3 regions of the Dehalogenimonas loeffleri genome follow, and region 1 is predicted to be linked to each of the others. Evidence: riboswitches for the same ligand, from Rfam matches in the RefSeq annotation. Region 1 holds a riboswitch; each other region holds the start of a gene.
What was found. Region 1 has a riboswitch for cobalamin ahead of V8247_RS01945 (energy-coupling factor ABC transporter permease). Riboswitches for the same ligand answer to the same signal wherever they lie in the genome.

Region 1 (10,808 bases):
TACAAGCGGTCGCTCAGGCCGGGACTTCATCACCTCAACAACAAGGTCGTAACCGACAACCAGGTGAGGGGCGGAGGTGCAACTGATGGCGACGTCGGTCGCTTCCAGTTCACATATTAAATGACCCTTCGCTAATGACGCATTATCCAGCGAGTCAACCAGCAGGCGAGCCTTATCGGAAGACCGGTTATAGACGGACAATCTGCCGCCGCGTTTAACGATAGTTTCCGCTGCCAGCCAACCGGCTTCACCGGCGCCAATCACCAGTATTTTACATCGCTCCAAATTACCGGCAATACTTTCTACCTGGTCAACAGCCACGGAACTGATGGATAAGGCATTCTGGCTTATTCCGGTCTCAGCTCTGACCCGACGACCGGCAAGAATAGCATGGTCAAATAATCTTTCCAGCTTCAAACTGGTCATTTCACTCTGACGCGCAGCCTCAAGCGACTGCTTCACCTGCCCCAGTACTTCATATTCTCCGATAATCATGGAGTCCAAACCGGCGGCAACCTCAAACAAGTGGTGCATGGCTTCGTAATCCTGGTAAGTGTAAAGATACTGTTCAAGCTCCAGACGGGACAGCTTGGACCATTCACCGAAAAAAGTCAGGATGTTTTTATCACTACCGGAATGTGCCAGAAAATAAATCTCAGTCCGGTTACAGGTGGACAATATTATGGCGTGAGGGAAATAATCACGCAGCATTTCAAGTCCGGTTTTCAGCCGCGACGAGGTAATGGACAGTCTCTCCCGGATATGAACCGGGGTGGCACTGTGGTTAACCCCATAGATGAACAATGGCATCTAGTGATACCCTCCCGCTTTTTTCAACCTGACAATACCGCTGTGAAATGAATACATTTTCATGATGTCACTTGTTATCAGCAGCTTTACGGATAACTTCCTTCAATTCCTGCCGGGCGGCAACGATAGTCAGCGGGCGGCGGGTGAAGGATAAGCCATCTTCTTTCTCCAGTATTTCCATAAGGTGAGCGATACGGGGCAACCGTAACCCGGCAGACCGAGTGAGTTTTTCATCGGCAAATACATCTTCCGGTTGCCCGCAAGACAACAGTTCGCCAGATTTTAAAATGGCGACCTTGTCACAGAACAAGGGAACCAGGTCAACATCATGGGTGGCGACGACAATGCTGGTACCTTTATCGCGGTTTACCTTGCGTAGTAAATGCATAATGGCGGATATGCCTTTGGGGTCAAGCCCACTGGTAGGCTCATCAAGCAGGATGACCGCCGGGCGCATCGCCAGGACGCCAGCCAGGGCAGCCCGTCGCTTCTGCCCGTAGGATAACGTATGAATCGGCCGATCTTCCAGACCGGTCAAGCCAACCTCGGCTAGTGCTTCCCGGGTTCGTGATTCAACTTCAAGCGATGAAAGTCCGAGATTGACGGGGCCAAAAGCGACGTCCTGGGCGACGGTCGTGGCAAACAGCTGGTCATTGGGGTCCTGAAAGACAAGGTTAATTTGAGAGAAACGTTCCGTGTCCTTGATCTTATTCAGATCCCGGCCATCACGCAAAATGGAACCCGTTGTCGGTTTGAAAAGACCAACCAGTAGCTTTTGCAGCGTAGTTTTACCGCAACCGTTGGCGCCCAGCAAAGCCCAGAACTGGCCAGTCGGAATTTCTAACGAAATGTCTTTCAATGCCCGGGTGCCATCGGGATAGCGGAAGGAAACGTGATCTAGATTTATCAAAGCGCGACCCTGCCAATGAAATAAATTGCGATAAGGAGCGATAGTGCCAGACTGAGCCATACATAGTCAATGGTTGAAAGCACGCGTTTATTAACTGAAACCAAGTTACCGGAATAACCTCGCAGACTCATTGCCTCAAAGACTTTGTCGGCACGATCATAAGCCCGAAAAAACAAATTTGCTGCCAGGATGGAAATCGATTTAATGCCGGTGCGCCAGCGGGTATAACCCAGGCGCAAATGCTGTGCTTGACGAATGGCGATGACCTCCTCAAGGAGGACGAAAATGAAACGGTACATAAGTGCCATGATCTCGACGATGATTTTGGGTATCCGGAACCAGCGACTGGCTCCTATAAGCTGTTCTACCGGTGTGGATAGGCTCAGCCACACAACAAGAGCTGCGCCACCAATTACCCGCCCAATGATCAGCAACCCACGGTCCAAACCTTCAGAATACATCGACAAAGTCAACCCTAAAACATCAATCTTACCGATGACCGACTCTCCATAAAGAAAAAGCTGGGTCAGAAAGATTATCACGGCCATCACAATAGGCAACCCCAGCCTCAAGCGGATCAGCCTGAGGGGAATACCGGAAACCGTAAGGCTGCCTAAGCTGATTCCAGCTACTAACAGGGGTGCCAAAATATTGAGGCTGAACAGGTTTACAGTGATGGCAACGATAACGATAATCACCTTCAACCGAGCGTCAAACCTGCTCAGGCGACTGTCGCTGGCGGCTGCAGCTTCTAGAATATGGAAATCAGCCAATTAGTTGAGTTCCAGCGCGGCCGTTTTTAACAACAGCGTACTTCTGGTATTGATAGCCGGCTATGATGCCAATGACGGACCCGGAAGAGATGAAGATGAAGAGCACCACATCACCCAATTCTGGATTGAAGATTGGGTTGCCGGAAAAAGCTTCGAAAGCGGCTAGGATAATCCAAGCACCGACAAGAATAAATCCCGCCAGAATCCCGACTCGTCCGGTTGCGGATGATTTTGGGTTCTCGTTGCCGGTCATTAGCCTGCGCCAGTTGAAACCGACTAATCCGCCTGCGACAAGACCGCCCAACGTGAAGAAAAAGACCAGCATATTACCTTGTTCGGTATTGATTATCGGATCTCGGGCTTCCCGCCCAGCCTCGGTTGCGGCACCACTGGCCAGCACATCGGTGGCATCGTTGATAACGCCTTCCTCCTTGGCGGGATTATTATCCGCCAGGTAAAAGGTGCCGGCGACGGCAGCGACCGCCAGCAGAATGATCATAACGTTGATGAATATATTATTAGATTTCACGGTGTTGCTCCTTGAAAGGCGGTTTTCTTGGGGGCAAAGAAATTTGACAACAATTCCGGGCGACGCTGTGCAATAGCTACCACCACTGCTGCGGTAAACAGGCCTTCAATGACACCAAGGGGCAATTGAGTTGGGGCGTAGCCAATAATCAAAGTCCGCCATAGTTCACCGAAATTGCCAACAGAAAGTCCGGAGGCTAGTTCCAATGAGGTCATGGTGTACGTTGCCCAGTCGCCTATAATGCCGGCAGCAAAAGCAGCCAAAAATAAGCTAGCCCCGAAACGCCTGGTGAGCCAGAAAACCCCGAAACCAACAAAAGAACCGACTACCGCCATTGAGATGATGTTGGCACCCAGCGTACTAAGACCGCCGTGGGACAGGAAAAGTGCTTGGAACAGCAGGGCAATGGCGCCCAGCACGGTGCTGATGAACGGTCCCAGCAAAATGGCACCCAAAGGCGTGCCGCAGGGGTGAGAGGATGTTCCGGCGACGGGTACTGGGATGGGGAATATTGAGATCAAAAAAACAACGGCCCCGACCAAACCCAATAACGGCAGTATTCTGCGGTCTTCTTTAACCCGGGTTGAGATCATCCGGACGCCGACAATCAGGAAAGGTAAAGCCAGGATATACCAGCCGATTGCCCAGGCTGCAGGTAGGAGACCTTCGGCAATATGCATTGCAGAAATTTGCTTAGGAGCGAGAAATAAAAGAGCTACGGTAGTGAGTGCCCCTTGAATAACAGACTTCCGGTTTTTATCGGAAATTTTGGTCGGTACAGGGTTAACTCGGTTTTGTATCATCTTCTCCTCCTTTTGAGACTGTATCTTTACAAAAAGAAAAACCCTTTAGCCGGCGGCCGAAGGGTCAGCGTCAATAATAAACTGGCACTATCCTTCTTCCGCGGATGCGCCCATCTAACCTAAGGCCAGGGTTCTGACTTCCGGTCGTTTAATTACCGGTTACAGCAGGCGGGACTGTGCCGGACTATTCACCGGACTTACACCTGTACGCCCGATTCTCGAGCTACCTTAGATTGTTGGGTTATTCAATTGAACTTAATTTATATCATCTGTAGTTGATTGTCAAGGACTTTAATGGTAATATTTTCACATCAATGAAGATACGCTGGAGATATCCAGTAGCAAAATCTCAGGAGGATAATGATGCCTGTCAAACAAAGCCAGTCTGCAGTAATAATTCTATCCCACGGCAGCCCAAAGGCCGATAGCGTTATTTCTATCATGACGGGATTATGTTCGCGCCTGAAACGTTACCTGGCGCCGGGCATCGAAATCCGTTGGGCGGCGATGCAGTTCAATCACCCTACCCTGGCCGAATCAGCCTCCGCCCTTTATCAAGAGGGAGTCCGGAACGTCGTAATCATGCCGTACTTCCTATATAGTGGCCAACATGTTAGCCACGACATCCCGATGATGATAGATGATATCAGTAAAGAATACCCGGATTTCAAACTAAAGTTGGCCGGTACTTTGGACCGGGCAGAAAGCCTGATTGAACTCGTTGCTGAAAGACTGGGCGCGGCCGTTCCGGAGTTGTTACCGCATTTTGATGAATCAGCAAAAGCCAACCGCCCGGAAGAGATCGAGGCTTTGTCCATGGAGATTATTGAAGCAAACCTCCCGGAACTGTCCTTCAACCGATCCGAAAGAGAAGTAGTCAAAAGGCTGATTCACGCCTCCGGCGAAATACCATTGGCTAGCAAAATCCAGATGACTGCTAACGCAGTGGATTCAGGCATCTCCGCCTTCCGTGCCGGTAAGGGCGTATTTACCGATGTTCGCATGGTCGGAGTGGGGATTAACCGGGCGAACGCGGAGAAGTTAGGGGTTCAGGTCATTTGTGCTCTGGATGAGAAAGATCTGGCCGATGAAGCCAGTGCGACTAATCAGACCCGGAGCGCCGTAGCTATTAAAAGGCTCGCCGACCGAATTGATGGCGCGATTGTGGCCATCGGTAACGCACCTACCGCTCTGTATGCGTTGCTGGAACTCGTTGACGCCGGCCAAATTCGCCCCGCCTTGGTGATCGGGATGCCGGTTGGCTTCGTCCAGGCCAAGGAGTCCAAAGAGGCACTGGTAAAGCGCAACGTCCCTTATATCACCGTTCGCGGCACCCGAGGCGGTAGCAACTTGGCGGCGGCGGCAGTCAACGCTCTTATGAAGTTGGCCATTGCTGAATAATCGTTAAATCAACACTGTGAAATCATAACCGGCTTTTTTAGATCTGAAGAGGACTCTGTGGCAGAGCGTAGGCCGTTTCTGAAGAGTTTTACCAAATAGTCAGGGGTAAAACTCGGTTCTGAGGTGGTATTGACGTTTACAATTATTATCGTGTTGATGGAACAGACTGGGAGAAGGTGTTTCTAGATATCGTTAAATATGGTGGTGGAGCTGAGGGGATTCGAACCCCTGACCCTTGCGATGCGAACGCAATGCTCTCCCAACTGAGCTACAGCCCCATGCGAAGATGGATTATAACACAACGGCTAAACGAGGATTAGATTTTCCGGCGAATCAAGTTCAAGAACAGGCGGCCGATATCGGCCGCCTGTTCTTGAACTTGATTGTTCTTTGATTTATACCTTGGGTTCTTCGCCGGGGTGGAGGCCGCGCCACCGTTCCAGCAGCGCTTCGTGAGATTCCTGATTGGCCTCGTCAGGAACACAAGAATCAACCGGGCAGATATCGGCGCACTGCTTGGTGGAAAAAGAACCAACGCACTCGGTGCACCTGACCGGGTCAATGACGTAAACAGTTTCTCCCTCGGTGATGGCGTTGTTGGGGCATTCCGGTTCGCAGGCGCCGCAACTGATGCATTCCTCGGTAATTTTGAAAGCCATTTTTCTTTTTTTAACCTCTCGCCAAATTGGTAACACCTATTATAGCTAAAAATCTCCATATGGTAAAACAGGGTATTGCGTCAGCCGTAAAAAGGTGATTTAATGGTTTCATGAACTGGTTAGATATCGTCATATTGGTTATTCTGGCACTGCTGGTATTCCGGGGGTTGACTCAGGGGCTTATCAAGTCGCTGGCCGGTCTACTGGGGCTGATTGTCGGTGTAGTGTTAGCCGGACGGTTCCATGAGAGTTTGGCCGGCAGCCTGTTCAGTTTTATTTCCAATCCGGATTGGGCCAATATTGTGGCCTATGTTGCCATTATCCTGGCCGTCTGGATTATTTTTGCCGTCATTGCCGGCATATTGACCAGGCTGGCTTCCATCGTTTTTCTGGGCTGGGTCAACCGGCTGGGCGGTGCCGTCTTTGCTCTGTTGATGGGCGTGTTTATCATCGGGGCGGCTTTGGCTGCCTGGGCTAAATTTTTCGGCGGCGATGCCCTGACGGATTCCTTTATGGCCGGCTTCCTGCTGGATAAATTCCCATTTATTTTGTCGTTATTACCGTCTCAATTTGATACCATCAAGGATTTCTTTCAGTAGGGCAGTCGGCGGGCGTCTCTAACCTTTGAAGCGCGCTGGCGTTATATCCTGTGTGATGATATTGACACCGTCGACTCTTGGGCCTAAACTTAAATCAGCATGAACTGTCCAAAAGACCACTCGCCGATGATCGTTGTTGAACATGATCAGATCGCCGTTGACTATTGCCCGGAATGCCGCGGCGTATGGCTGGATCGGGGTGAACTGGAACTGATTGTGGAAAGAAGCTGCCCGGTTGACACAACGGTTTGTCTGGAAGCCTTTTTTCATCGCCGGGAGGCCACCGTCAAAGAAGCCAAACGCCGGTGCCCTATCTGTCGGCAGACGATGCGCAAGGAGAAGATCGGTACCGCCCCGGAAGTGGTTATAGACGCCTGCGTCGTTCGGGAAGACGGTCTTTGGTTTGACGGCGGGGAGTTGCATCAGGTACTTAATCAATTGCCGGTAACAGATAATTCGCCCGCCGGCGGCATGATGTCATTTTTACGCGAAGCCCTTAAGGCCGATGCGGCCGATTAAAACGGAGGAAACAACACTATGGAAATCGTCCTGATAGTCATCCTGGTGGTCATTGTACTGCTGGTGCTGGCGCTCATAGGCATCTACAATGGTTTGGTGCGCCTGCGCAACCAGGTCAAAAATACCTGGGCGCAGATTGATGTCCAGCTTAAACGGCGTTATGACCTCATCCCCAATTTGGTGGAAACGGTCAAGGGCTACGCCAAGCATGAACGTGAAGTCTTTGAAAACGTCACCAAAGCCCGCAATCTGGCTCAGCAGGTATCGTCATCCGCGCCTAATGTCCGGGCTCAGGCGGAAGGTGAGCTTTCCGCCGTGCTGTCCCGCCTGCTGGCGGTAGCTGAGGCCTATCCCGACCTGAAGGCCAATCAAAACTTCTTGGCTTTGCAGGAAGAACTGTCATCCACAGAAAACAAGATTTCCTTTTCCCGGCAGTTCTACAATGATTCCGTGCTGGGTTACAACAACAAGATCCAGATGTTCCCATCCAACATCATTGCCGGCATGTTCAGCTTTGTGATGAGCGAGTTCTTTGAGGTCAAGGTTGAAGCCGAGCGCAATGCGCCCAAGGTCAGCTTCAACTAGTACCGGCCGGTTTTACCGGGTTTTGTATTTTGAGATTGTTTAGGACTTGGATATTGGAATTTAGATATTGTGGCAGCGGGGTTTTGGGCTGATCCATGTGGGAACAGATCAATGCCAATCGCAACCGAAGTATTCTATTAGTCATCGGCATGGGGGCTTTACTGGTCGCCGTCGGATATGGCATCGGCGTCTATTTCTTTAATAGTGCTTATGCCGGGGTTGCCGTCGCCGCCGTGGTCTGGATTGTCATGACCCTCGTCGGTTATTTTCAGGGTGACAGCATCCTCCTGGCCACCGCCGGTGCCAAAAAGATTGAGAAAAAAGATCACCCGCGTCTCTTTAACGTGGTGGAAGAGATGACCATCGCTTGCGGCTTACCCAAAATGCCGGATGTTTACATAATTGACGACCCGGCGCTTAACGCCTTCGCCACCGGGCGTGATCCGGAAAAGGCGGCCGTAGCCATCACCTCCGGGCTGTTGCAGAAACTGAACCGCGATGAGCTGCAAGGGGTTATCGCCCATGAGATGGCGCATGTGAAAAACCGCGATGTCCTGCTGATGTCGCTGACCGCGGTGCTGTTGGGCACCATCGTGCTTTTGTCTTACTACTTCAGCCGCATGATGTTCTTTACCGGCGGCGGCGGTTCCCGGCGTTCTAATGACTCCGGCGGGGGCGGCGGGGCTATCATCGCTATCGTCGGCCTGGTCTTTATCATTCTGGCTCCTATCTTCGCTCAATTGATATACTTTGCTGTTTCGCGCCGGCGTGAATATCTGGCCGATGCCTCAGCGGCGTTATACACCCGTTATCCGGAAGGCCTGGCTTCGGCGCTGGAAAAACTGGGCGCTTCCACTAATCAGGTTAAGGCGGCTAATCAGGCCACTGCGCCCATGTACACGGTTAATCCGTTCAGGGAGCATGGCCGCAAGGCGGCGGATCTGACCAGCACCCATCCGCCTATTTCAGAGCGGGTCAAAATTCTACGCAAGATGGGCGGCGGGATTTCCTATCAGGCTTATGAAAAAGCAGCTGAGGAAGTAGCCCATCATAAAATCATCCCGGGTTCCGCTCTGGTCGGGGAACAGCCGCTGGCCGTCCGGGAACCATCGCTGGAAGGCGCGGTCGGGGAGCCGGACAAACTAGCCCGCACCCGGGAAACTCAGAACCTGCTTTTCGGTATCAGCAATTACCGGAAATTGGATTGTAAAAACTGCGGCACCACCCTGCGCCTGCCTCCTGATTATAAGGCCCCTACCGTGCGTTGCCCCCACTGCGGCACGGTTAATCAAACAGCTCAGCCGGCCTGAGGTGTCCTTTAATCAGTGTTCAAAACCGTCTAAAACGGTACAATTGTGCCCCGCTGCCGAATAGTTGTATAATCAAAGCAATATATCAGAAATTGTTCAATTTATCAGACAGTTAATTTTAAACCACTCCGTTTCTACTCAGCCGGAATTCGTTTATATCCCGATAGGGCGCCCTGTCTTTTCATTCACCGTTTCACGATATAAAATATTATCCAAGGATAAATAGCGCCCAATGAGTTTTGAATCTTTTAACCTGCACCCCGCCCTGTTGGACGGGGTCAAATCCGCCGGCTACACTGCCCCGACGCCTATCCAGGCTCAGGCCATTCCGCCGGCACTGGAAGGCCGGGATCTGATCGGGCTGGCCCAGACCGGCACCGGCAAAACCGCCGCCTTCGTCCTGCCGATGCTTCAGAAACTGTTGCGCGGTCAGCGCGGCAAATTAAGAGGCCTGATTATCTCGCCCACCCGGGAATTGGCGGAACAGATTTATGATACCGTGAAGACCCTGTCCCGGCACACCGGCCTCCGGAGTATGGCCATTTACGGCGGCGTCGGCATGGAAGCGCAGAAATCCAAGTTGCGTGCCGGCATGGATATCGTCATTGCCTGCCCCGGACGTCTGCTGGACCATGTCTGGCAGGGGACTATTGACTTCAATAACGTGGAAATGCTGGTTATTGATGAAGCTGATCGCATGTTTGACATGGGCTTTCTGCCGGATATTCACAAGATACTGAAATGTCTGGTGCGGGAACGTCAGACGCTGTTATTTTCCGCCACCATGCCCGGTGATGTTAAAAAGCTGGTCACCCAGATACTGACTGACCCGGTGACAGTGCAGATCGGCACCGTGGCGCCGGCGGTCACCGTATCCCATGCCCTTTATCCGATACGGCAGGACCTGAAAACCGGTCTGCTTAAAATTATATTACAGCAGATTGAAACCGGTTCGGTGCTGGTTTTTACCCGGACCAAACACCGAACGGAACGTGTCGCCATTGCCCTGGGGCAGGCGGGTTACAAAGTCGCCTCTATTCAGGGTAATCTGTCGCAATACCGCCGTCAGGCGGCGCTGGACGGCTTCAAAAACGGCACCTACAAAGTGCTGGTGGCCACCGACATCGCTTCCCGCGGTATTGACGTCTCCGATGTTTCCCACGTCATCAACTACGATATGCCGGACACCTCCGACGCTTATATCCATCGCATCGGCCGTACCGGCCGCATCGGCCGCACCGGCGATGCCTTTACCTTTGTCAGTCCGGAAGATGAGCCGATGGTGCGGTCACTGGAAAAGCTGTTGAAAACCTCAATTGAACGCCGCACCGTTGAGGGGTTTGAGTATAACGCGCCGGCACCGCCGCGCGTTGCGGGCGCTTATGAGACTCGCCGCCCCGAACGCCGTCCGGCACCGCCGCGCCCGGTCGGGGACGGGACGCCCTATAATTTCCGGCGGAACCGCCGCCCGCAGCGGCCGGCCAACAGTTAAATCCTCCGGGGTAATAATTCGCAACTTTTACTAGGCAATAAGCTCTTTCTACGCTATACTGAGGCAATATTGCCGAGGCGAGGAGGAGTTTTGCCATGGTCGTCAAGATTGTTACTGATTCCACGGCTGATATTCCGGCGGAGCTGGCTGCTCAATTTGATATTACCACCATTCCGTTGTATGTCCAGTTCGGCGTTGATTCCTTCCGGGATCGGGTGGATATTACCGAGGATGATTTCTACTCCCGCTTGCAGAACGGTCCGGTTCATCCGACAACCGCCCAGCCCTCGCCCCAGGACTTTGCCGATGCCTTTGACCGTATCGCTGAAGGGGCTGATGGTATCGTTTCTGTCCACCTTTCGGAGAAAATGAGCGGCACCATTTCCTCTGCCCGGCAGGGGGCCAAAATGATGAAAAA
Region 2 (10,808 bases), 570 kb from region 1:
CTATCATTGATTTTATGCGTTCCTTGAGAAGAGCAGTCACCAGCCTGGGGATTGCCGAAGTACCTGTCGCGTTATCCGGTACCCTGCGAAACCTGACCGCCACCGGTAATCCTATGGGTGAAGCTCAGGAGAAACGCAACGACTGGGCTGATGGTCTTGGTATCAAACAGTTTGACGTTGAAACAGAATATCTTTTTTTCCCTTGTTGTGTGACGGCCTATGACCCAACCCAGAAGAATAGCGTCCGGATGATTGCTGACATTCTTTTAAAAGCCGGCATCAACTTTGGAATTCTGGATGGCTTGAATTGCTGTGGTGAAAGTGTACGAAAATGCGGTGATGAAGCCCTCTTTCAAAGCCTTGTTAAGGGCAATATGTCGGCAATTTCCACTCACAAAGTCACCAAAATAATCGTTAATTCGCCCCATTGTTATCAGGCCTTCAAAAACGACTATCCAGATTTTGGCGCCGGATTTGAAATTATTCATACCACCCAATTATTGTCAACATTAATAACAGGCGGCAGGTTAACATTTACCAAACCAATTAATGGTCGCATTGTATATCACGACCCATGTTATTTAGGCCGGCATAATAATGTCTATGATGAGCCCCGGACAATTATTAAATCGCTGCCTGGTACGGAACTTGTAGAAATGCAGGGCTATGGACCTGACAGCCTGTGTTGCGGTGGCGGTGGTGCCAGAATATGGTTGGAAACCCCAAAAAATGAACGTTTCAGTGACACTCGTTTGCAGCAGGCACTAGCCAGCGGCGCAAATAAATTGGTGACCAGTTGCCCATATTGCCTCTCTAACCTCAGAGACAGCAAACTGAATCATGCCCTGCCGGAGGATTTTGTGATACTGGACATCAACGAGTTAGTTGCAGAGGCTTTATAGACCTGAAGGAGGTTATTATGACCGACGAAATCCGTACCGGAGTTTATGTCTGTCACTGCGGGGTAAATATTGCCGGTATTGTTGACGTTAACGCAGTTGCCGAATATGCTGCATCATTACCCGGGGTGGCTGTTTCCAGAACTAACAAGTACACCTGCTCCGATCCGGGTCAGACAATCATCAAAGATGATATAAAAAAATATGGTCTTAACAGAATTGTTGTAGCCGCATGTTCTCCCTCCATGCATGAAAAGACCTATCGCAGGGTACTTGAATCGGCAGGAATCAATGCCTATTTGTTGGAAATGGCTAATATTCGCGAACATTGTGCCTGGGTTAACCCCGCCAAGCTTATGGCCACCACCAAAGCTCAGGATTTGGTCAAAGCAGCCGTAGCAAGAGTTTCTACTCAGCAGGCTTTAGAATCACCGCAGATAAAGGTTAATTCCAACACCCTCGTTGTTGGTGGCGGCATTGCCGGAATTACCGCCGCACTGGAGATTGCCGAGTCAGGCAATCAGGTCTTTCTGGTAGAAAGAAACCCAGCCATTGGCGGACACATGGCCCAATTAGACAAAACATTCCCCACTCTTGATTGTGCCGCTTGCATTTCCACACCCAAAATGAGCCAGACTGGGCAACACCCTAACATCTCTTTGATGGCGTATAGCGAAGTAACCAATGTTGGAGGACACGCAGGTAACTTCAAAATTCAAGTGAAACACAAACCTCGTTATGTAAACGAGAAGGAATGTAAAGGCTGTGGTGATTGCGCCGTGGCCTGCCCGGTAGCCGTCCCCTCAGAATTTGATTTAGGAATAGCCAATCGCAAAGCAATTTACCGTCCATTCCCTCAGTCGGTCCCTAATACTTACACAATTGACCGGCGCGGCATTTCACCCTGTCGCGCCGCCTGCCCTGCCGGCGTGAATGCTCACGGCTACGTTGCTTTGATCTCGCAAGGTAAATTCTCTGAAGCACTTGAGGTCCTAAGACGTACCATGCCCTTTGCCTCTGTCTGCGGGCGAGTATGTACTCACCCGTGTGAGACTGAATGCAGCCGTGCCGATATTGACTCCCCGGTAGCCATTCGCGCCTTAAAGAGATTTATCGGTGATTACGAAATAATCCACAAACGCCAACCCATCAAGTCCGTGGTTAATCGTAGTGAAAAAATCGCGGTTATCGGTACCGGACCTGCTGGCCTTTCCTGCGCCTATGACTTACTGAAACTGGGCTACCCAGTTACTCTCTTTGAAGCGGCAGAGAAGGCTGGCGGTATGCTTCGATATGGAATCCCATCTTATCGCCTTCCTGATGCGGTTTTGGATAATGATATTGATTACATCAAGGAAATAGGTGCAGTAATCAAGACAAATTGTAGAGTTGATTCGGTTCAACAGCTTAAAAAGGACGGATTTGAATCCATATTTCTCGCCTGCGGGGCCTGGCAAAACCAGCACCTTGATATTCCTGGTGAAACGGCTGGTGGCGTTTATTATGCCCTGGACTTTCTTACACGAGTCAAACAGGGCCAAATGCCGGCATTGGGGGATCGAGTTGCCGTTATCGGCGGTGGCAACGCAGCGATTGATGCGGCTCGAACAGCCCTACGGTCGGGCGCCGCCGAAGTCAGTATCATTTACCGTCGGTCACGCACCGAAATGCCCGCGATACCTGAGGAAGTACTGGCAGCTGAGGCAGAGGGAGTGAAATTTATCTTTCTCGCCACCCCGGTATCTATTAACGAAAGGGATCACAATATCAGTGGATTGCTTTGTATCCGGATGGAATTGGCTGAACCTGATTCCAGCGACAGACGCAGGCCGATTCCTGTGCCTGGGAGTGAATTTGAGCTTAAGGCTGATTCTGTCATCATTGCTGCCGGACAGTCGGTTAACAAGGCCGGATTGTCCGGATTAGACCTTGAAAACAACGGCACTGTCAGAGTTAACCCCTTAACACTGGAGACCAACATTGACGGCGTTTTTGCCGGAGGTGACGCCGTCACCGGCCCCGCCACGGTTATTGAAGCGATTGCCGTCGGCAAAGAAGCCGCAGTTTCTATTGACCGCTATTTAACCCGGCGTGATTTAACAATTAACCGGAAACCAAATGTAAATGTCACCCGCCCATCTGCCGGAGGGATCGCAAAAAAAGACCGAGTCCATGTTTCCCATTTACCATTTTCAGCCGGTTCTTTTGACGAGACAGCGCAAACCATTACTGAATCTCAGGCAATAGCCGAAGCCTCGAGATGTCTGAATTGCGCTGTATGCGCCGACTGTCGGCAGTGTGTCGCGGCATGTGAGCCTAAATGCATTAATTTTGACCAGCAGCCCGAAGAGTCTGAAATTGAAGCCGGTAATATTATCCTTGCTACCGGCTACGAAATGTTTGATCCATCGGGAATTGCACATTACGGTTATGGCAGATTGGATAATGTTATTACTGGTTTGGAGTTTGAAAGACTAGCCAATGCCTCCGGCCCCACCAGCGGTGCAATAGTGTTAAAGGACGGCAGCCAGCCGGAAAGTGTTGCTTTTGTGCATTGCGTCGGCAGCCGAGACAAGAATTACCATGAGTATTGTTCTCAAATTTGCTGTATGTATTCATTGAAACAGGCTCACATCGTAAAAGAACGTACCGGCGCTCAAGTATATCAAATGTATATTGACCTGCGTTGTGCCGGAAAAGGCTATGAGGAATTTTCCCACAGGGTAACCGATGAAGGGGTTGCCCTTATTCGTGGTAAGGTCGCTGAAGTTACCAATCACATTATTGGAGACGAAACACCCGGGAAGCTGATAGTCATCGTGGAAGACACCCTTCAGGGTCAGGTACTGCGCGTACCGGTGGATATGGTCGTGCTGGCTGGCGCAGTAGAACCTCAAAAGGACACGGAATCTGTAGGCCGCCTGTTCGGAGTCTCCCGCGGCGCAGACGGCTTTTTTATGGAACGGCATCCCAAACTTGACCCGGTGGCCACCATGAATGACGGTGTCTTTGTCGTCGGATGTGCCCAAGGACCCAAGGATATCCCGCAAACCGTTGCTCAAGCCCAAGCAGCAGCGGCTCGTGTGCTGGCAACCATTGGTAAAGGGTATATTACTCTGGAACCATGCGTCTCGGAAGTTATTGATGACAACTGTGACGGATGCGCGTACTGTATTGATCCTTGCCCCTATAATGCCATTACCCTTATTGAATACTGCAGAAACGGTGACATTAAAAAGACAGTTGAATCTGATCCGGTAAAATGCCGAGGTTGCGGGGTTTGTATGGCTACCTGCCCTAAAAAAGGGATTGTCGTTAAAAACTTTACCACCGATCAGTTAAGCGCTATGGTAAACGCAATATTGAAGCCATAATCAAGTTTGTTTAACCGTTTAAATTTTCTGCGGTTTGACCTTTGGATGATTTCGCGTTACCATCATACAGGTATAATACATGATATTAAGAGGAGAATAGTATGCCGCTTGAAATTACTGACGATACTTTTGATGCCGAAGTCGTTAAGTCCACACTACCAGTTCTGGTGGATTTCTGGGCGCCTTGGTGTGGTCCCTGCCGTATGGTAGGCCCGATCGTGGACAAACTTGAGGAGAAATACAAGGAAAATTTCAAATTCTGCAAAATGAATGTGGATGAAAACCAGAAGACCGCAGGACAGTTCCGCGTCATGTCCATCCCGACTCTGATGTTTTTCAAAGACGGTAAAGTTGAAGATACCGTTGTTGGTGCAGTGCCGGAAAGCACCCTTGAAGAAAAAATCAATAAACTGGCTTAAGTAGATAATTTAAGAAAATAAAGGAATGGCGGCTTTTTTGTGCCGCCATTCCTTTATATATCGTTTTCCGTTTAGTCAGATGCTCTTTATTTTACCTTGAGTGGAATACCGGCTACCATTAAATAAACCTCATCGCAGGCATGTGCCAGCATCTGATTCGCCCTCCCCAACACATCACGGTACATACGAGTTGCGGCCCCAATCGGTATAATCCCCTCACCGACTTCATTTGTCACAATAATAAATGAGGCAGATTCCTTATTCATCACCTCAATTACTGAATTGACTTCGGCGCGGACATCGCATTCAAAACTGTTTTCATCTAAATCCTCACCGCTGACGGCCATATGCTGACAGAGCACATTGGTTACCAGAAGAGTGATACAATCTAAAATCACTACACTGTGCTTCCGGCTTTCTCCCTGTATGTGGGTACCGACACCGCGCGTGGCCTCAAGTGTATGCCAATGTGATGGCCTGGATTTTTTATGAACTTCAATCCGGCGCCTCATTTCATCATCGCCGGCCTCTGCGGTTGCCACAAATAAAACGTCACCCCCGGCTTGTTTGGCCAGTTCCTCCGCAAAGTTGCTTTTACCTGAACGAGCCCCGCCAATCAACAAGATGGTTCTGTGACACATATTTATTTTTTATCCTCAAAATATTTCCAGTGGGCCATATCGTTGAGCTTTTCCAGTACACTACCATTAGGATATATACTTAGTGCACTCACAGAAGATCGCGACATGGTAAACTGCCAATGATGGCTGACTGATACCCCAAGTAAATGACATACCATTATCCGCAATGGACCTCCGTGCCCTACCACCATAACGGTCTCATCACTTTGGTGTCCTTTCAGTCGCTCTAAAAATTTCAGGGTCCTGTCGTATAACTCATGGAAACTTTCTCCATCAGGAAAGCATAGATCCTGACTTCCTAGCTGCCAGCTTTCGGCAACATCGGGGAACTGCAAGCGGGCATCATTGAACGTGAGCCCTTCAATAAGCCCAAAATTAACTTCATTTAATTCCGGTGCCTTCACGACAGTTACGCCATGCACGCCAGCGATAGTATTTGCCGTTTTAACTCCGCGTTTCAAAGTACCGGAGTAGATGGCATCAATTTTAATTTCCGCAAAGGATTGTTGCAGTGCTAAAGCCTGCTGCTGTCCCTTTTCGGATAAATCAATGTCCGTTGCGCCATAGCATTTGCCGGAATCATCAGTGGCTGTATCACCATGTCTAACCAGAATCAATTTCAACCTTAAACTCCTACAACCAACTGTTGAAAGAGAATAACACGACTAAAACCAGAACGGCAAACTCGCTAAACTCGTTTATCGTGCCGTAGCTATCACCGGTTAACCCTTGAAACTTGCCTTGAAAAAAGCGGGATAAAGCAATGGTTAGCAACCAGATAAATGCGAACAGCACCAAACCCCGCCAGCCCCCTGCCAAAACCGCGATGATCAATGCCGTTACACTTGCCATCAACAAAACAGCACGGCCGGAACCATCCTTCAGGGATTTTCCCATACCCTGTTCCCGGGCATAAGGAAAACTAAAGACGGCATAAACCATCGCCCATCGGCTGAGTACCGGCATCAAGACCAACGCTGAATACATAACATTATCAGGCAAACTAAGTAGCGCGGCATATTTCAGCAACAGCAGCACCACCACCACGACAACGCCGATGGCGCCGACTCCCGGCTCTTTCATTATCTGTTTGCGTCTTTCGGGTGAACGATGCCCTCCTGCCAAACCATCAAAGGTATCCACCACTCCATCCAGATGCAAGCCACCGGTCAGCATGACCATACTTCCCAGCAGCATAGCATCTACCAGCAGTTCCGGCAGGAATTGGCTGTACAGCCAGTACAGCGCGCACAGAATAGTCCCTATAAGCAGACCTATAACAGGATAATAAACCAATGACCGGGCAAATTGCTCCTGACTTAGGGGACGGTCCCATTCTTCTTTATAAAACGGGACTGGTACGCTGGTTAAAAAACGCCAGGCTGCGAGAAAAGACTTCATTTATGCCTACTCCTCATTATAAGGGTTGAGCTGCTCTTACTCGGATTCCGAAACGCCGGCTTCGCCGAATGTTGCCATTTCCGCCAGTATTTTAGCGGAAGTCTCAGCAATAAAGATACCTATGGCGGCTCCGGTACCTTCACCTAATCGCAAGTCTAGAGTAACAATGGGCTTTAGACCCAATTTTTCGGCCATAATACGATGCCCTGGTTCCACCGACAAGTGTCCAAGCAGCATATAGTCTTTGGCTTGTGCGCATAAACCTTCGGCGATAAGTGCCGCTGCTCCGGAGATAAACCCGTCAACAACCACCGGTACCCCGCGGGCGGCGGCACCCAAAATTACCCCGGCAATACCCCCGATTTCAAAACCACCAACTTTGGCTAACACGTCCAGTGCGTTATTAGCGTCCGGGTCGTTAAGAGTAATGGCCTTTTCAATCACGCCGATTTTATATTCCAGCTGTTCGTCAGAAAGTCCGGTGCCTCGCCCGGTGACATTTTTTACGCTTTGGCCTGTCATAACGGCACAAATAGCCGCTGAAGGTGTGGTGTTGCCGATGCCCATATCCCCGGTACCCACAATATCCAGCCCTTTATCAATTTCAGAATTAATCACCTCAATTCCGGACTCAATCGCTTGAATAGCCTGAGCCTCAGACATAGCGGGGCCCCTGGCGATATTTGCGGTACCCCTGGCAACTAGTTTATTGACTATGGGAATTTCCGCTGGCAAATCTCCGGCTACCCCCATGTTTACAACCACTACCCTGGCCCCGATCTGACGGGCAATTACATTGATTGCCGCACCACCGTTGACAAAATTCAGCACCATTTGCGGGGTAACTTCCTGGGGATAATTCCCTACTTTTTCAGCAACCACTCCGTGGTCCCCAGCCATGGTAACCACTGCTTTATTTTTGATTTGCGGAATAGCCTTGCGTTGAATACCAGCCAATGTAATAGATATTTCTTCCAATCGGCCCAACGCACCTTGGGGTTTGATCAAAGTATCCTGTCTCGCGGATGCCTTGCGCATGGCTTCTTTGTCCAGTGGTTTGATGGACGCCAGCGTTTTGTTAAGTAGTTCTCCCATTCCTTGACTCCTTTAATATATTTTATATGCCGCATACTTGAATAATTGACATGAATTTAAACCAAAATACTACTTAAACCAGCCGTCCCAGTGTATTTAGCCTTGCCATCTTCTTTGTTTCAATCTAAAGAAAAATCCCCAAACTGGAATCCAGTTCAGGGATATAAATGCAATAATCCCCGAACCTTCTCCGGTCCAGGGATTTACCATCTCCCGAACCCTTCCTCGAGGGCTTTAACACTACGGCAGGTCTTCTGACTTCTGGCTCAAACCTACTACCGGCGCCTTCCCACCTTCCTGTTGGAAAGCAGTGGCTGTTTGCCGTTTTCGTCACCAGTCACAGCGGCGGGACCGCATCCGACTTTCGCGGATTTCCCAATTAAGCTCTTACGAGCGCCGTAAGCCCGATATTCAATTAATAATCATTTTAATGAAGACGTTATATCATGTCAACATTTACTAACAGGAGCCTGCAGAGCGTTCACCAGTTTGCGGCATTCAGGCATAGTCCTTGGCGCGATACGCACATATTCAGAAAGCCCAAACGAAGTACAGTCACGCACAATAATTCCATTTTGCAACAGCCTGGCGCGAAATTGGGCCGCTTTTCCAACCTTCACTAAAAAAAAGTTGGTACAGGAAGACAAGGTTTTATGTCCAAGAGCTTTAATTTCAGAAAGTAGATAATCCCGATTAAGACGGATTTGGCGCTCACTGCGCTGAATGTAAGCACCATCATTTAATGCTTGTAATCCAGCCTTCTGCGCAACCGCATTAACATTCCACGGCGGTTTAACTTTATCCAAATTTTCAATAATTTCGGAATTGCCCAAGCCATAACCCAAACGTAACCCTGCCAATGCAAAATCCTTGGTCATACTGCGTATAATCACCAGATTATGGTGACGGGTCAGTAATTCAGCCGAATCCCATGAGTCGCGAGTAAAGGCGATGTATGCTTCATCAATAACAACCAGACCATCAGTGCCGACACCGTCAATTATTGCCTCAATTTCTGCCCCGGAAAGATATTGTCCTGTGGGATTATTAGGATTACAGATAAACACAACTTTCGGTTTTAATTGAATAGCAATTGCCCCACATCGTGCTGAATCAAACTTGAATTGTGTGCTTTCTTCCGCCCAATACTCAATTATTTCCGCGCCGGCAATTTGACAGGCCGTCTCATATTCACCGAAAGTCGGCTTCAAGATTAACGCCTTATTTCCAGGGCCTAAGTAAGCCTGCGCTATCAGCCGGATAATTTCCATACTGCCGGCACCGACAACAACATTATCCTCTGTCAGCTTATTCCGGGCTGCGATAAGACGCCGTAATTCGGTAGAATTTGAATCCGGATAATGGTCTATCACCACATCATTCAGGTTGAAGTTTAGGTTAAACGGATACGGGTTTGAATTTGAACTAAAATCCAAAACGTCTTCGGGTTTGATTTTTAGACGTTCTAATTCGGCAAAATCAGGCCCGCCGTGATAGCAACGTCTCAATACTGATATATTGGGCTTAGCCGACAGCAATAATAACACCCCCTGCCGCAAAACATATGACAAACCAAATCAAAGTGGCTCCATTAATCAATCTTAGTGAGTCATCAATAATCCGAGTGGTCATCAGTCTATTGGGGTCTCCAAGCTTATAATGACCTATTTTCTCAAATTGAACTTCCAGTGCGCCAGCAGCGGCAGCCATTGGCCAACCGGCATTTGGGCTTTCGGTTTTACAATTATCGCGACGGGCGATTTCCAGCGCACGACGCGCTGACATACCGCTAATAACAGATGACAATATGATCAAACCGGCGGTGATACGCGCGGGTATAAAGTTAAGCACATCATCTAACCGAGCCGGAAACTTTCCAAGAAATTCGTACTTGCCGCGGTAGCCCACCATGCTGTCAAAAGTGCTTACCACCCTGAATCCCAGTGCTCCAGGTACACCGAAAATAAGAAAATAAAACAACGGCGTAACCACACTGTCGCATAAGCTTTCTGAAACGGATTCCGCAGTAGCTGATACTAAATACGGCTCAGATAATTTTGACGTGTCCCGGCTTACAAGTCCCCTCAGATCAAACCGTGCTTCACCCAGCTTCCCTGACTCTAGCTGTTTTTTGATGCCTAACGCTGTTTTACGTAAATAGAAAAAACAAAAACTGACTTTTAAAAGTAAACCCGCAACCGCTATAAACAACCAATAATTAATATCTTTCAGCCAATCCAGAAACAATATTAAGGCAATGACCACCCCTGCAGTCAGCAATAAGGTTATAACAATACCGTAAATAAACTGATAGACTTTCCCCCCAATAAATGCGAAGCGTTCTAAAAAAGAAATCGCCTTACCCACCCAGGCCACGGGATGAACCTGGTTAGGAGGATCACCAATAGTGAATTCAATCACCAAGGCGACTATCAAAATATAAATAATATCCAAACAATACCCCTTATCAATACAAAGGCTTACAACGCCCGGTGATGTTTATGACGTAGCTATTACAGCGCCGCGCCATTTTTTATTCTCCCTTTGTGTCCCCGTTAACGCAAGTAAATACTAAATTACCGCTTTTTTTATCGGCAACCATCACCGTTTTTTACATTACCGACCCGAGGCAACACTGCTGGTAATCCAGTTAAAGGATGTTCATGAACATAACTACCGGGACCGTAAACCTGACAAATATTATCCGTCGTAATTACCTCTTGGGGTGACCCAAAGGCGTAGAGTTCCCCACGACGAATAAGCACCAGTTTCTCACAATAATGAGCTGCCAGATTCAGGTCATGAATGGCTGCGATTACCGTCAAATGCCGGCGGTGGCACTCCTCTTTGATCAAATCCAGAACTTCTATCTGGCGGCCAATATCCAGATTGGCGGTTGGTTCATCAAGCAGGATGCCTTCAGTTTCCTGCGCCAAAGCTCTGGCGATCAGGACACTCTGAATTTCACCACCTGAAAGC
Region 3 (10,808 bases), 550 kb from region 1:
ATCAAACTTATCGGCAGCAGGTCCGGCAGAGGTAACTCCAAACCTATGCCTCTGATGATTTGATAACTGAAGATGCCCAGCACCACGCATATTCCGGCTAAAATACCCGGGCCGATCAGCATCACTCTGGGTGCTTCATGGGCATGTTCGGCGCTGGTTGAACGAGGCAATGCCAGAAAAACCGCGCCGAATACCCTGACGAGCCAAGCCGCCGCCAGGGCGCTCATCAACGCATAGGCCGCCAATGCCACAAATAGCAATATCGCCACCACCTGACTGGGCAACTGGAAAGCCCCCAGAAATGCCTGAAACAACATCGATTCAGAAGCAAATCCATTAAGCGGCGGCAAGGCGGAGATAGCGGCAGCGCCGATGAGAAAGATGATCGCGGTGCCCGGCATCCGTTTCACCAGTCCGCCCATGTCCTCAATATTCCTGGTATGCGTCGCCACTACCACAGAACCGGCGGTCATGAACAGCAGGCTTTTAAAGATCGCATGATTCAGGGTGTGGAACAAGGCACCGAAGAGAGATAACTCCGCCAGTACCCTCAGGTCGAAAACGCTAAAAATAATAAACAGCCCCAGGCCGATAACGATGATACCGATGTTTTCTATGGAATGGTAAGCCAATGATTTCTTGAGGTCGTGTTCCTTGAGGGCATAAATAACCCCCAGGACTGCGGAAACAGTACCGAAACCCAGCAGCACCATCCCCCACCACAACTCCGGCGTCATCACGTCAAGAATCAGGCGCACCAAACCGTAAATCGCCACCTTAAGCATCACCCCGGACATCAGTGCCGAGATATTTGATGGTGCGGCGGCATGGGCAAACGGCAGCCATTTGTGAAAGGGCATTACCCCGGCTTTGGTGCCGAACCCCACCAGGAAAACCAGAAAGATAATGCCGGCGTTAACCGGCAGCAATCCTTCAGCGGCGGTGATGTCCAGCGTCCCGGTGTAAAGATTCAGCAGTAGCGCCCCCAGCAACAGGAACAAAGTGGAAAACTGAGTCATTACCAGGTAGTAGATGCCGGCCTTGGGCGTTTCCGCGTGGTCTCGTTCGTAGAGCACTAAAAATAAAGAGCTCAACGACATTATTTCCCAGAAGAAAATGAAGGAGAAAAAATTGGCCGAAGCCACGGTCAACGCCATCGCCAGAATAAAAGAAGCCATGGCTGCCGCCATGAAATTTCGTTGCCGGTTGGTGCCGGAGTGTTCCATGTATTTGAATGAATAAATGGCGACGCAAACGGCCACCAGTGCGATAATCAGGATGAAAAAGGCCGCCAGCCGGTCCAGGTGGAAGGAAATAGTTAGCGAGGGCGTCAGTTGATAAAGTTCCAGATACAGGCTTGAGTCCGCGGCCAAAATCAAGCCGGACGAAATTAACCAGGCCAGGCACCCGGTTATTATCAGGAGCAGCGATGCCTGACGGCGTTTCAGCCCGGACGTTTCCCTGCCAAACACAGCCGCAATGGCTGCCAGCAGAAGAAACACTCCCCCGGTTAAAAAAAGCCCCAGTATCATTTTATTAATGTCCAAAGGGTAGAAAACAGAAGGAAGCCCTTGGAGGACTTCCATAAGTACTACCCGGCTATACAGCCCTGCTTATGAATCTAATGACTAATATTTTATGCTCACCCATTAGCCTTGTCAAAAGGCCTGCATCAATGCCGATTCCTGTTCACTAGAATCCGGGGTTCCTAAAAGTTCGTATTCGGTTCACTTGACTACCACCCTTAAATCACTTAAAATGCCCTCCAATTGAATATCGGGCGTACGGTGCTCGCAAGAGCTTAATAGGGAAGTCCGTGTAATTCGGATACGGTCCCGCCGCTGTAACTGGTGACGAACCCGGCAAGCAGCCACTATCTCTGGAAAAAGATGGGAAGGCGCCGGAAGTAGGCTTGAGCCAGAAGCCAGAAGACCTGCCGTAGCATATAGCCCGCGAGGAAAAGTTCGGGAGAAGGTAAATCCCTGAACCACAGAAGGTTCGGGGATTTTTGTATTATCCCCGGCCTTAACAGGTCCGGGGATTTTTTATTGGGGGAAATAATGAAAGCGGCAATTCTATCAGGCCCCAACATGCTGTCGGTCAACCACCTCAGCCGGCCGGTTTGCCCGGCTGGAGGGTTGCTGGTAAGGGTGGTCTGCTGCGCCATCTGTTCCAGTGACGCCAGGATGGTGCTCAAGGGCCATCAGGGATTGGTTTACCCCAGAATTCCCGGTCACGAACTTTCCGGGGTGGTGGATGAAAGCCGGAATAGCTGTTTTGTTCCGGGTGACAGAGTTCAGATATACCCCGGGTTGAGTTGCGGTCACTGTTCCGCCTGCCGGCGCGGCGAACCCCGCCGTTGCATTTCGTTAAAGACCATGGGGTTCTCCGCTGACGGCGGTTTCGCCGAGTATATTTCACTTGAGGAGAGTTCCATTACTTCAGGCGGAGTCAATCTCATCCCCCGGAATGTCAGCGACAGTCAGGCCGCGTTAAGCGAACCTCTGGCCAGTTGTATCAACGCCCAGGAGAAGGCCAGAGTCGGGCAAGGCGACACGGTGCTGATATTGGGAGCGGGCCCCTTGGGCCTCCTGCACAGCCGTCTGGCCAGGCATCTTGGCGCCGCCAGGATTCTTATTACCGAGATAGATGACCGTCGCCTGGAATTGGCGGGGGAATTAGCCCAGGCGGACAGGGTCATCAACATCGGTATGGAGCGAATTCCCCAGGTGATTTCAGACGAAACCGGCAGCCGGGGCGTCAATGTTATCCTTCTGGCCTCCAATGCATTGCCGGTTGTTAATCTGCTTCCCCTTCTGGTTGAAGGCGGGCGATTATCGCTGTTTGCCGGCATCAGTAAAGATTTGAGTTTTGAGCGGTTTGATATCAACCAGATTCATTATCGCGAATTAGAGGTAACCGGGGCCTTCGGTTCCACTCCGGCACAAAATACCACCGCCCTGGACTTGATTGCCGGCGGCTTTCCGGTTGAAGACCTGATAACCAAAACACTGAGTATTGACGAAATAAGTGCAGGAATTGAGCACACCAATGACCACCAGGGGCTGCGGGCTATGGTCTGTTTCAATGCGTAAAAAATAAGGAGGATATTATGGAAAACAAAGAATTCGGTGCCCGGATTTCACGCCTTATCGGCAAAGGCAACCTCACTCGCCGGGAAACCCGGGAGATGTTCGATGAGCTGATGACGAACTCTCAACCGGACTTACAGCAGGGGGCCTTTCTGGCAGCCTTATCCGCTAAGGGCGAAACATCTGAGGAGATGGCCGGGGCCTGGGAAGCTATTTACGAGATGGATACGGTGAAGGCATCACCTGTCACCCCCAAACCGCTGCTGGAAAACAGCGGCACCGGCATGGACACTTTCAAGACGTTCAATGTCAGCACCGGAGCGGCGCTGGTATCGGCAGCTGCGGGGAACTACATGGCTCGCCACGGAGCCCGGGCCCTGTCTTCACGTTGTGGCACCATAGATCTGGTTGAAGCGCTCGGCGTGGACGTGGAATGCCCGGCGCTCATGGTCAAAACCAGCGTGGAGCAATGCGGCATCGGGATTTTCAACGGCATGAGCGCCCGGATCCACCCGCAGGCTTTATTCAGGATTCTGTCGCAGATCCATTTCGGCAGTACGCTTAACATCTCGGCGTCTCTTGCTAATCCTGCGCTGCCGCACTACGGTGCGCGCGGTGTCTTTGCTCATGGCATGGTGCTGCCGGTGGCTGAACTCATGAAAGTAATTGGTTACACTAACGCCCTTATTTTCCACGGGTCCAACGGTAAAGGACTGGGACTGGATGAAGTCTCAATCCTGGGTGAAACGATTTTTGCCGAAATCAAGGATAACCGGATTACCACCTTTACCATGACACCATCTGATTTTAATATTGCCGAGGCCGATGACAGCGAACTGGTACCGGGAGACCTTGAGACCGAAGCCGCCATGATGGTCCAACTGCTGGCAGGCAAACTGGGTGGTGCCCGGGAGGACATGGTGGCCGTGAACGCCGCCCCGCTGCTGTATCTCGGCGGACAGACGTCCACTATCGTTGAAGGCTATAAGGCGGCAAAAGAGATAATCGCCTCCGGCCTGGCTCTGGCGAAGTTGCGACAATGGGTGAGTTGTCAAAACCAAAATCCGGCAAACGGGTCGGCTACACTGAATCAAATCATTGAGAGGGTTGAGAAAGCATTACCCGTGCAATAAGAGCTATCATTCACACCGGACCAGGTAATCCCGCATAAAACACATAAACCTTTGGCTTAGGCGCAGGTCTAAGCCAAAGGTTCACCCGGTTATCTCTGAGTGCCCGCAGCATAACCGATTGTCTGTAAAGAACTGGTTATTTCCCCCAGAATTACCGGGTCATCAATCGTCGGCGGAACAACATAAGCCTGGCTGTCGGCGATTTTACGCATCGTACTTCTCAGTATTTTGCCTGACCGGGTCTTCGGCAGCCGTTTTACCACCGCCACATTTCGCAGATAGGCAAAAGCCCCAATCCTGTCTCTAACCATACTTATGAGTTCCTGAACAATAATACCGGGAGCCTTGGTCACTCCGTTTTTCAGCACCACAAACCCCAGAGGAATTTCGCCGCGCAGACCGTCCGCCACCCCGATAACGGCGCACTCTGCCACTTCATCATGAGAGGCCAGTATCTCTTCCATAGCCCCGGTAGAAAGGCGGTGTCCGGCAACATTAATCACATCATCTATCCGGCCCATGATGTAGATATATCCGTCCTGATCAAAATATCCTCCGTCGCCAGTGAGATAGAAACCCGGATAATGCTCCAGATAAGATTCCTTGTATTTCTGGTCATTTTGCCAGAGTGTTGTCAGGTTGCCCGGGGGTAACGGGAGTTTGATGGCAATAGTGCCCTCTTTTCCCCGGGGCAGCACCTGTCCTTCTTCATCCATGACAACGACCTGATAGCCCGGCACCGGTTTCGTCGGAGACCCGGCCTTAATCGGCAAGAGTTCCAGGCCGACACAGTTAGACGCAACCGCCCAACCGGTTTCGGTTTGCCACCAGTGGTCTATCACCGGCACCTTCAGGAGATTACTGGCCCAGTGATACGTATCCGGATCAAGTCTCTCGCCGGCTTGAAACAGATATTTGAAACCGGCAAGATCATATTTTTTCAGGTACTCACCGTTCGGGTCTTCCTTCTTGATGGCCCGCAATACGGTCGGCGCGCAAAATAACACTTTAACGTTATGCTGCGAAATCACTCTCCAGAATGCGCCCGGATCGGGGGTCCCAATCGGTTTGCCTTCATACAGCACCGTAGTACAGCCGTATAACAACGGGGCATACACGATGTAAGAGTGGCCTACGACCCATCCCACATCAGACCCGGCCCAGAATACGTCACCCGGCTCTACGTTATAGATGTTCTTCATGGTCCACTTTAATGCGACAGCATGCCCGCCGTTATCCCGGACGATCCCCTTTGGTATGCCGGTAGTCCCGGAAGTATAGAGAATATACAGGGGATCGGTGGACTTAACCATGGTGCAACCGACGTGTTCGGCGTGCTGTTCCTGTTCCGCCCAGTCAAGATCACGGCCCTCAAACAGATTAGACCGGACCTGAGGCCGCTGAAAAATGATGCATTTATCCGGTTTGTAAGTTGCTAAATCCATCGCCCGGTCTAATAACGGCTTGTACTCAATAACGCGGGCGCCTTCTATGCCGCACGACGCGGACAGAATAAGCTTCGGCTGGGCATCGTTGATACGGACCGCCAGTTCCTGAGGGGCGAATCCGCCGAATACCACGGAATGCACCGCGCCAATGCGGGCACACGCCAGCATGGCAATCACTGTTTCCGGTATCATCGGCATATATATAATGACCCGGTCGCCTTTGACTACCCCGTTGTTCACCAGGACGCCGGCAAATTTAGCTACCTTATCCAATAATTGAGCATAAGTGTATTTGGTGATCGTATTGGTAACCGGGCTGTCATAGATTACCGCAGTCTGTTCGCCTCTCCCGGCGTTAACGTGCGCATCAACAGCGTTATAGCAGGTATTTAATTCCCCGCCGGAAAACCAATCGTAAAAAGGGGCCTTTGACTGATCCAGTACTTGCTGGAAAGGCTTGTGCCAGTGAATCTGCTCAGCCGCTTTCCCCCAAAAAGCTTCTGGGTGCTCAATGGATTCAAGAAAAGCCTTCTCATATTGTCCTGACATGACACCTCCTTCTACTGTGGGGGATACTGAAATCAGTCCCGTTAGCACCTGATACTTGTCCAGATTGAAAGGCAGCACCTGCGATAACCGCTGAATGATCGTTCAGAATATAGCAAGATTTGCTGCTCAGGTCTAATTACACGATGTTAACAGGGTCCGTATTGAGGTCGCTATTGGATTAACATATGTCAAATTTCCAGGAAATTGCTTTCTATCCGTCAGTCTCGCTTTGAATCTGGCGAATTTTTGATTTTTTATCCCGGGTTTTTTTACTCTGTGGATTATGATAGACCTATTCTTTCAATCCCCTTTCAGCATCTGGAATACCAAGAGGAGTTTCGTCCAATGGATTATCGGAAAATTGACGGCATTTCGTCGTTATAGTATTATAGTATTTTAGTATTATCTTAAGTACTATAGGGGGATATATGGAAGACGAGATTTACCAATACCACGCAGAGATGTGCCAGGTATTTTCGCATGCTAAAAGGTTGGAGGCCATCAACCTTCTCAGGGATGGGGAGCTGTCGGTGTCAGAGTTGGCGCACAAGCTGGGCCTTAATGTGGGAAATCTGTCGCAGCATTTATCCATGATGAAGGAGCGTCGCATCCTGATCTCCCGAAAGGAAGGTAATATGGTCTACTACCGGATTGTTAATCCCAAGCTTGTCCGGTGCTTTGACATGATGCGGGAAATGCTGTTTGAGCAAATCAGGCATGACGCAGCTTTAATTCAATAATATTTGAGGATACGAAAAATGAAGGTAGGATTGATACGATGCTTACAGACCGAGGATATGTGTCCGGCAACGGTCTGTTTTAAGGTTATGGATACCAAAAAGCTGGCGTTCGAAGAAATCGAAGAGGACATTGAAATTGTCGGGGTGAATACCTGTGGCGGCTGTCCTGGTAAGAAGGCGGTAACCCGGGCAGCGGAGATGGTCAAAAGAGGTGCCGATACCATCGTGCTGGCCTCATGCATCACCAGAGGCAACCCGATAGGCTTCGCGTGCCCGCATATCGACCAGATGCGCCCGGCGATTGAGCGTAAAGTCGGCGACACCATACGCATCATCGATTACACGCACTGAGCGACAGACACGGTTAGCACAACACGGACGTGAACACAATGACTGAAATAAATGGAAAAGTGATGGTCATATTTGCCCATCCCGATGATGCTGAGTTCACCGCCGGCGGCACCATCGCCAGGTGGACCAACGAAGGCCGAAGGGTAAGTTACGTGGTTTGCACTGACGGCAGCAAAGGTGCCGAGATTGAACAACTTGACAAGGAAGACCTCGTAACAATGAGACAGTCGGAACAACGGCAGGCAGCTGCGATACTCGGTGTCGCTGAGGTGACATTCCTGGAGTACCCGGACGGTGAGCTATCGAGCAATCGGGGATTCGTCGCGAACCTGACAAGGCTGATAAGACAATTCCGTCCAGTAACATTACTTACCTGGGACCCTTGGCGTCCATACCAGCTTCATACCGACCACCGCACCGTCGGGTTCGCAGCCCTTGATGCTGTCATGGCCTCGGGCAACATGCGATATTTCCCGGAACAGCTCCGCAATAATCTTGAGGTACACCAGATAAAAGAAATTTTCCTTTTCGGCACCGACCAACCGGACACCTGGGTAGATATCAGCTCAACTTTCAACCGGAAAATCGAGGCCATCCGGCAGCATGCCAGCCAAATGACTGATCCCGACGAAGTCATCCGACATGTTGAGGAGTGGAATTCCCATGTCGGTTACACACAAGGGTATTCGTATGCAGAGCCCTTCAAAATACTGCATCCCGAATGCTCTATCTGCCGGTAAGCTCACTACCCCTGGGCACCCCACTTGCCGGGACTTATCTTTAAAACGGTATTTGTACTATTAGATTGGAGGGAATAATGCACTTGATTGGTTTAGTCCGAAGTAACTTCAATCCACTCTTTTTTCAGGCATCCCTGGCAGCTGGGGGGATTGCGCTTATGGCTTTCAATTTCTTGCAGTTTGCCGTCCCGCACGGGGAAGGATTTATCCGGTTTACCGACATTTTCTGGTCAAGTCTCCCTGGTCTGCAATTAGTATTGTACGGAGTGCTGGTGGCGGTAATGTTCCCGGCTGTGATCATTCATGTCTTGTTGACGGGCATTTTTCTCAGAGGGCTATTCACTTGGCTGAGTGGACGGCAAACCGTAATCGGTCTGATCAATGACCCCTACCGTAATTTTACCACCTTCCCGGTTATCGGCTCACTGGCGATGTCCGCCATTGTACTCTGGGCGCCAGTGGGATTCTTTGTCCCTCAGGTCGCTTCAGGACTCCAATCGTTGATGCTGCCGTCGCTGGTCTTTTTTGGCATTCTCTTCGTCGCTCTTTTCTCGCTTGAGTTCAAGGTACTTCAAGTACTTGCCAAAGGTCCTGTCGATACTGGCAAATTCAACTTCGGGTGGCTGGCGGATGTATTTGCCTTCGGTTTGGTGGCGCTTAATGGTTCAGGGATTGCTATAACTGCTAATGATCCGGTCATCGCCAGATTGGCCGGAATGGCAACCCTTGTCACCATAGCCGTCGGGCTTGTTCTTCTGGCAACCAAGATGTTTTATCTGGTTAGAAATCAGCTCCGGGCTCGGAGGTTGCCGGATACCCCGATTCTGCCTGCCTTTTTCGTGCTCGTCCCCATATTATGCCTCTTCGGCATCAGTCTGTTCAGAATGCCGCCCCAACTGCAAACTTTCTTTTCGTTTGATGTAACCAGTTTTTCGTCTCAAGCCCTCGGGCTTACTTATGCGGCTGCTGTGGCCTGGGTCGTTTTTGCTATTGTGCTGCTGACTGACTATTTCAAGACTCATTTTATACGCAGCAAATATTCGCCTCCCCAATGGGGTATTGTTTGAGCGCTGGTTGGCTCCCAGGTTCTGGGAGTATATGTCCAGGGGTTACTCATTCAAAGCACACTCTTGGCAGCCATCAATTACGTTAGCGTGATTCTGGCGGTAGGTATCTATTTCCTGATCTGCTTGAAATTCATCAGATCGTTTTCGGTTCATCGGACGATTTAACTTGATGTGGGATAATTATGGCTGACTTTACGACAATAGATTCCGCCCGAAAGACTCTGGGTTTAAGCGAGACGGCAACAATGTCTGAGATTAAGGGTGCCTATCGGCACCTTTCACACCTTCATCATCCCGATAAGACCTCCGGCGATGACGGAGAGGCCATGAAGAAGGTCAATCATGCCTTTAAGATCTTGATGGATTACGTTGAAAGCTACCGCTATAGCTTTGATGAGGGCACAGTGTTAAGGTGTGATCCCTACCAGGATTACCTTAAGCGGTTCTATGATGGTGGCTTCTGAAGGCATGGTTTCGCCCTTTGATCCTTTCGCTGAGGCTTACGATGACTGGTTTGATGGCGAGGGCAAGTTGATTTTTGCCTCCGAACTTGCGGCCTTGCAACTCGTTCTCCCCGATCTGCCCGGATCATGGCTGGAGATTGGCGTCGGCAGCGGGCGCTTCGCACAGGCGCTTGGAATTGACAAGGGTATAGACCCTTCCACCAGGCTGCTTGCGCTGGCCAAGCGCCGTGGCGTCCAGGTTTTTCAGGCCGGAGGCGAAGACCATTTGTTTGATGTGGCGTCCTACGGTGCAGTCTTTCTGATATTAACCTTGTGTTTCGTCCAATCACCAATCAAGGTTCTTAGAGAAGCCCAACGAATTTTAATCCCCGGCGGCAAAGTGGTAATCGCGATGATCCCCAATAATAGCCGATGGGGCCGGCAATATCAGGACAAAAAAGCAGCGGGGCATGCTATTTACAAACGAGCAACCTTCTTTGGTCTCCTTGGCGTCCTTGAAATGATGCTCGAAGCCGGCTTTTCTTTTGACAGGATGGTTTCCACACTTTTTCAGGATCCGGAACAAGTCACAGAGGAGGAAGTGCCCCGTACCGGTTATCATGCCGGCGCCGGGTTTTATGTGATTGTTGGGCAGAAGCCCGCTTCTTTTTAATCGGGCCACGGGAATGTTATTGAAAGAATCCTTCCCAGTTGATTCTGTTTTGAATGTCGGGCGGTTCTCGGTATCGTCCCCTTTGGTGGGCAGTACTGTACGAAAGACAGCACCTTTTCGCTGTCTTTCAAGCTATAGTAACAGCATTTGGATTATGATAAAATTGCCTTTCCTATGATAATTCCGCCTAACATCAAAGTTTTGTTTATTTCTGGATTTGGCCCGATTGTTCAAGACTCCAAAGCCAGCCGGGATCTGTACATAAATACCCTCGGTATTTCTTTTGATGAAATGGAAAGTGGCTATCTTCATACCGCAAAATTGGAAGGGGCCAAGTATTTTGCGCTATGGCCAATCTCTCAGGCCGCCTTTTCCTGTTTTGGCACCGATAAGTGGCCGGAAGATATTCCTGCCCCTCAAGCGTGGATTGAATTCGATGTTGAAAACGTTGAGACAGCTACACAAGAGTTAAGAAATCAGGGATATCGCCTTCTTGTCACCGCACGTAAGGAACCTTGGGGGCAAACAGTTACCCGGTTTCTTTCACCTGAAGGATTGCTGGTTGGGGTCGT

Region 2: linked by a shared signal. The riboswitch ahead of cobT (nicotinate-nucleotide--dimethylbenzimidazole phosphoribosyltransferase) and the one ahead of V8247_RS01945 (energy-coupling factor ABC transporter permease) in region 1 are both predicted to bind cobalamin.
Region 3: linked by a shared signal. The riboswitch ahead of V8247_RS04870 (alcohol dehydrogenase catalytic domain-containing protein) and the one ahead of V8247_RS01945 (energy-coupling factor ABC transporter permease) in region 1 are both predicted to bind cobalamin.

What each region holds. Positions count from the first base shown of each region.
Region 1 covers NZ_CP146612.1:379,467-390,274, reverse strand. The annotation lists gene hemA (glutamyl-tRNA reductase) at 1-810, opposite strand, end outside; gene V8247_RS01960 (ATP-binding cassette domain-containing protein) at 878-1,720, opposite strand; gene cbiQ (cobalt ECF transporter T component CbiQ) at 1,717-2,493, opposite strand; gene V8247_RS01950 (hypothetical protein) at 2,486-3,022, opposite strand; gene V8247_RS01945 (energy-coupling factor ABC transporter permease) at 3,019-3,825, opposite strand; cobalamin riboswitch at 3,931-4,071, opposite strand; gene V8247_RS01940 (precorrin-8X methylmutase) at 4,189-5,226, shown strand; tRNA gene V8247_RS01935 (tRNA-Ala) at 5,429-5,504, opposite strand; gene V8247_RS01930 (YfhL family 4Fe-4S dicluster ferredoxin) at 5,622-5,885, opposite strand; gene V8247_RS01925 (CvpA family protein) at 5,996-6,484, shown strand; gene V8247_RS01920 (zf-TFIIB domain-containing protein) at 6,584-7,003, shown strand; gene V8247_RS01915 (LemA family protein) at 7,022-7,588, shown strand; gene V8247_RS01910 (M48 family metalloprotease) at 7,684-8,898, shown strand; gene V8247_RS01905 (DEAD/DEAH box helicase) at 9,131-10,390, shown strand; gene V8247_RS01900 (DegV family protein) at 10,486-10,808, shown strand, end outside.
Region 2 covers NZ_CP146612.1:1,577,439-1,588,246, reverse strand. The annotation lists gene V8247_RS08195 ((Fe-S)-binding protein) at 1-902, shown strand, start outside; gene V8247_RS08190 (FAD-dependent oxidoreductase) at 920-4,273, shown strand; gene trxA (thioredoxin) at 4,375-4,692, shown strand; gene cobU (bifunctional adenosylcobinamide kinase/adenosylcobinamide-phosphate guanylyltransferase) at 4,779-5,333, opposite strand; gene V8247_RS08175 (histidine phosphatase family protein) at 5,336-5,956, opposite strand; gene cobS (adenosylcobinamide-GDP ribazoletransferase) at 5,967-6,734, opposite strand; gene cobT (nicotinate-nucleotide--dimethylbenzimidazole phosphoribosyltransferase) at 6,771-7,829, opposite strand; cobalamin riboswitch at 8,056-8,245, opposite strand; gene hisC (histidinol-phosphate transaminase) at 8,279-9,376, opposite strand; gene V8247_RS08155 (cobalamin biosynthesis protein) at 9,354-10,283, opposite strand; gene V8247_RS08150 (ABC transporter ATP-binding protein) at 10,418-10,808, opposite strand, start outside.
Region 3 covers NZ_CP146612.1:926,596-937,403, reverse strand. The annotation lists gene V8247_RS04875 (proton-conducting transporter membrane subunit) at 1-1,532, opposite strand, end outside; cobalamin riboswitch at 1,769-1,956, shown strand; gene V8247_RS04870 (alcohol dehydrogenase catalytic domain-containing protein) at 2,061-3,095, shown strand; gene trpD (anthranilate phosphoribosyltransferase) at 3,110-4,225, shown strand; gene V8247_RS04860 (propionyl-CoA synthetase) at 4,315-6,222, opposite strand; gene V8247_RS04855 (metalloregulator ArsR/SmtB family transcription factor) at 6,651-6,962, shown strand; gene V8247_RS04850 (CGGC domain-containing protein) at 6,981-7,313, shown strand; gene V8247_RS04845 (PIG-L deacetylase family protein) at 7,352-8,053, shown strand; gene tsoY (selenoprotein TsoY) at 8,131-9,285, shown strand; gene V8247_RS04835 (J domain-containing protein) at 9,303-9,584, shown strand; gene V8247_RS04830 (class I SAM-dependent methyltransferase) at 9,568-10,236, shown strand; gene V8247_RS04825 (VOC family protein) at 10,411-10,808, shown strand, end outside.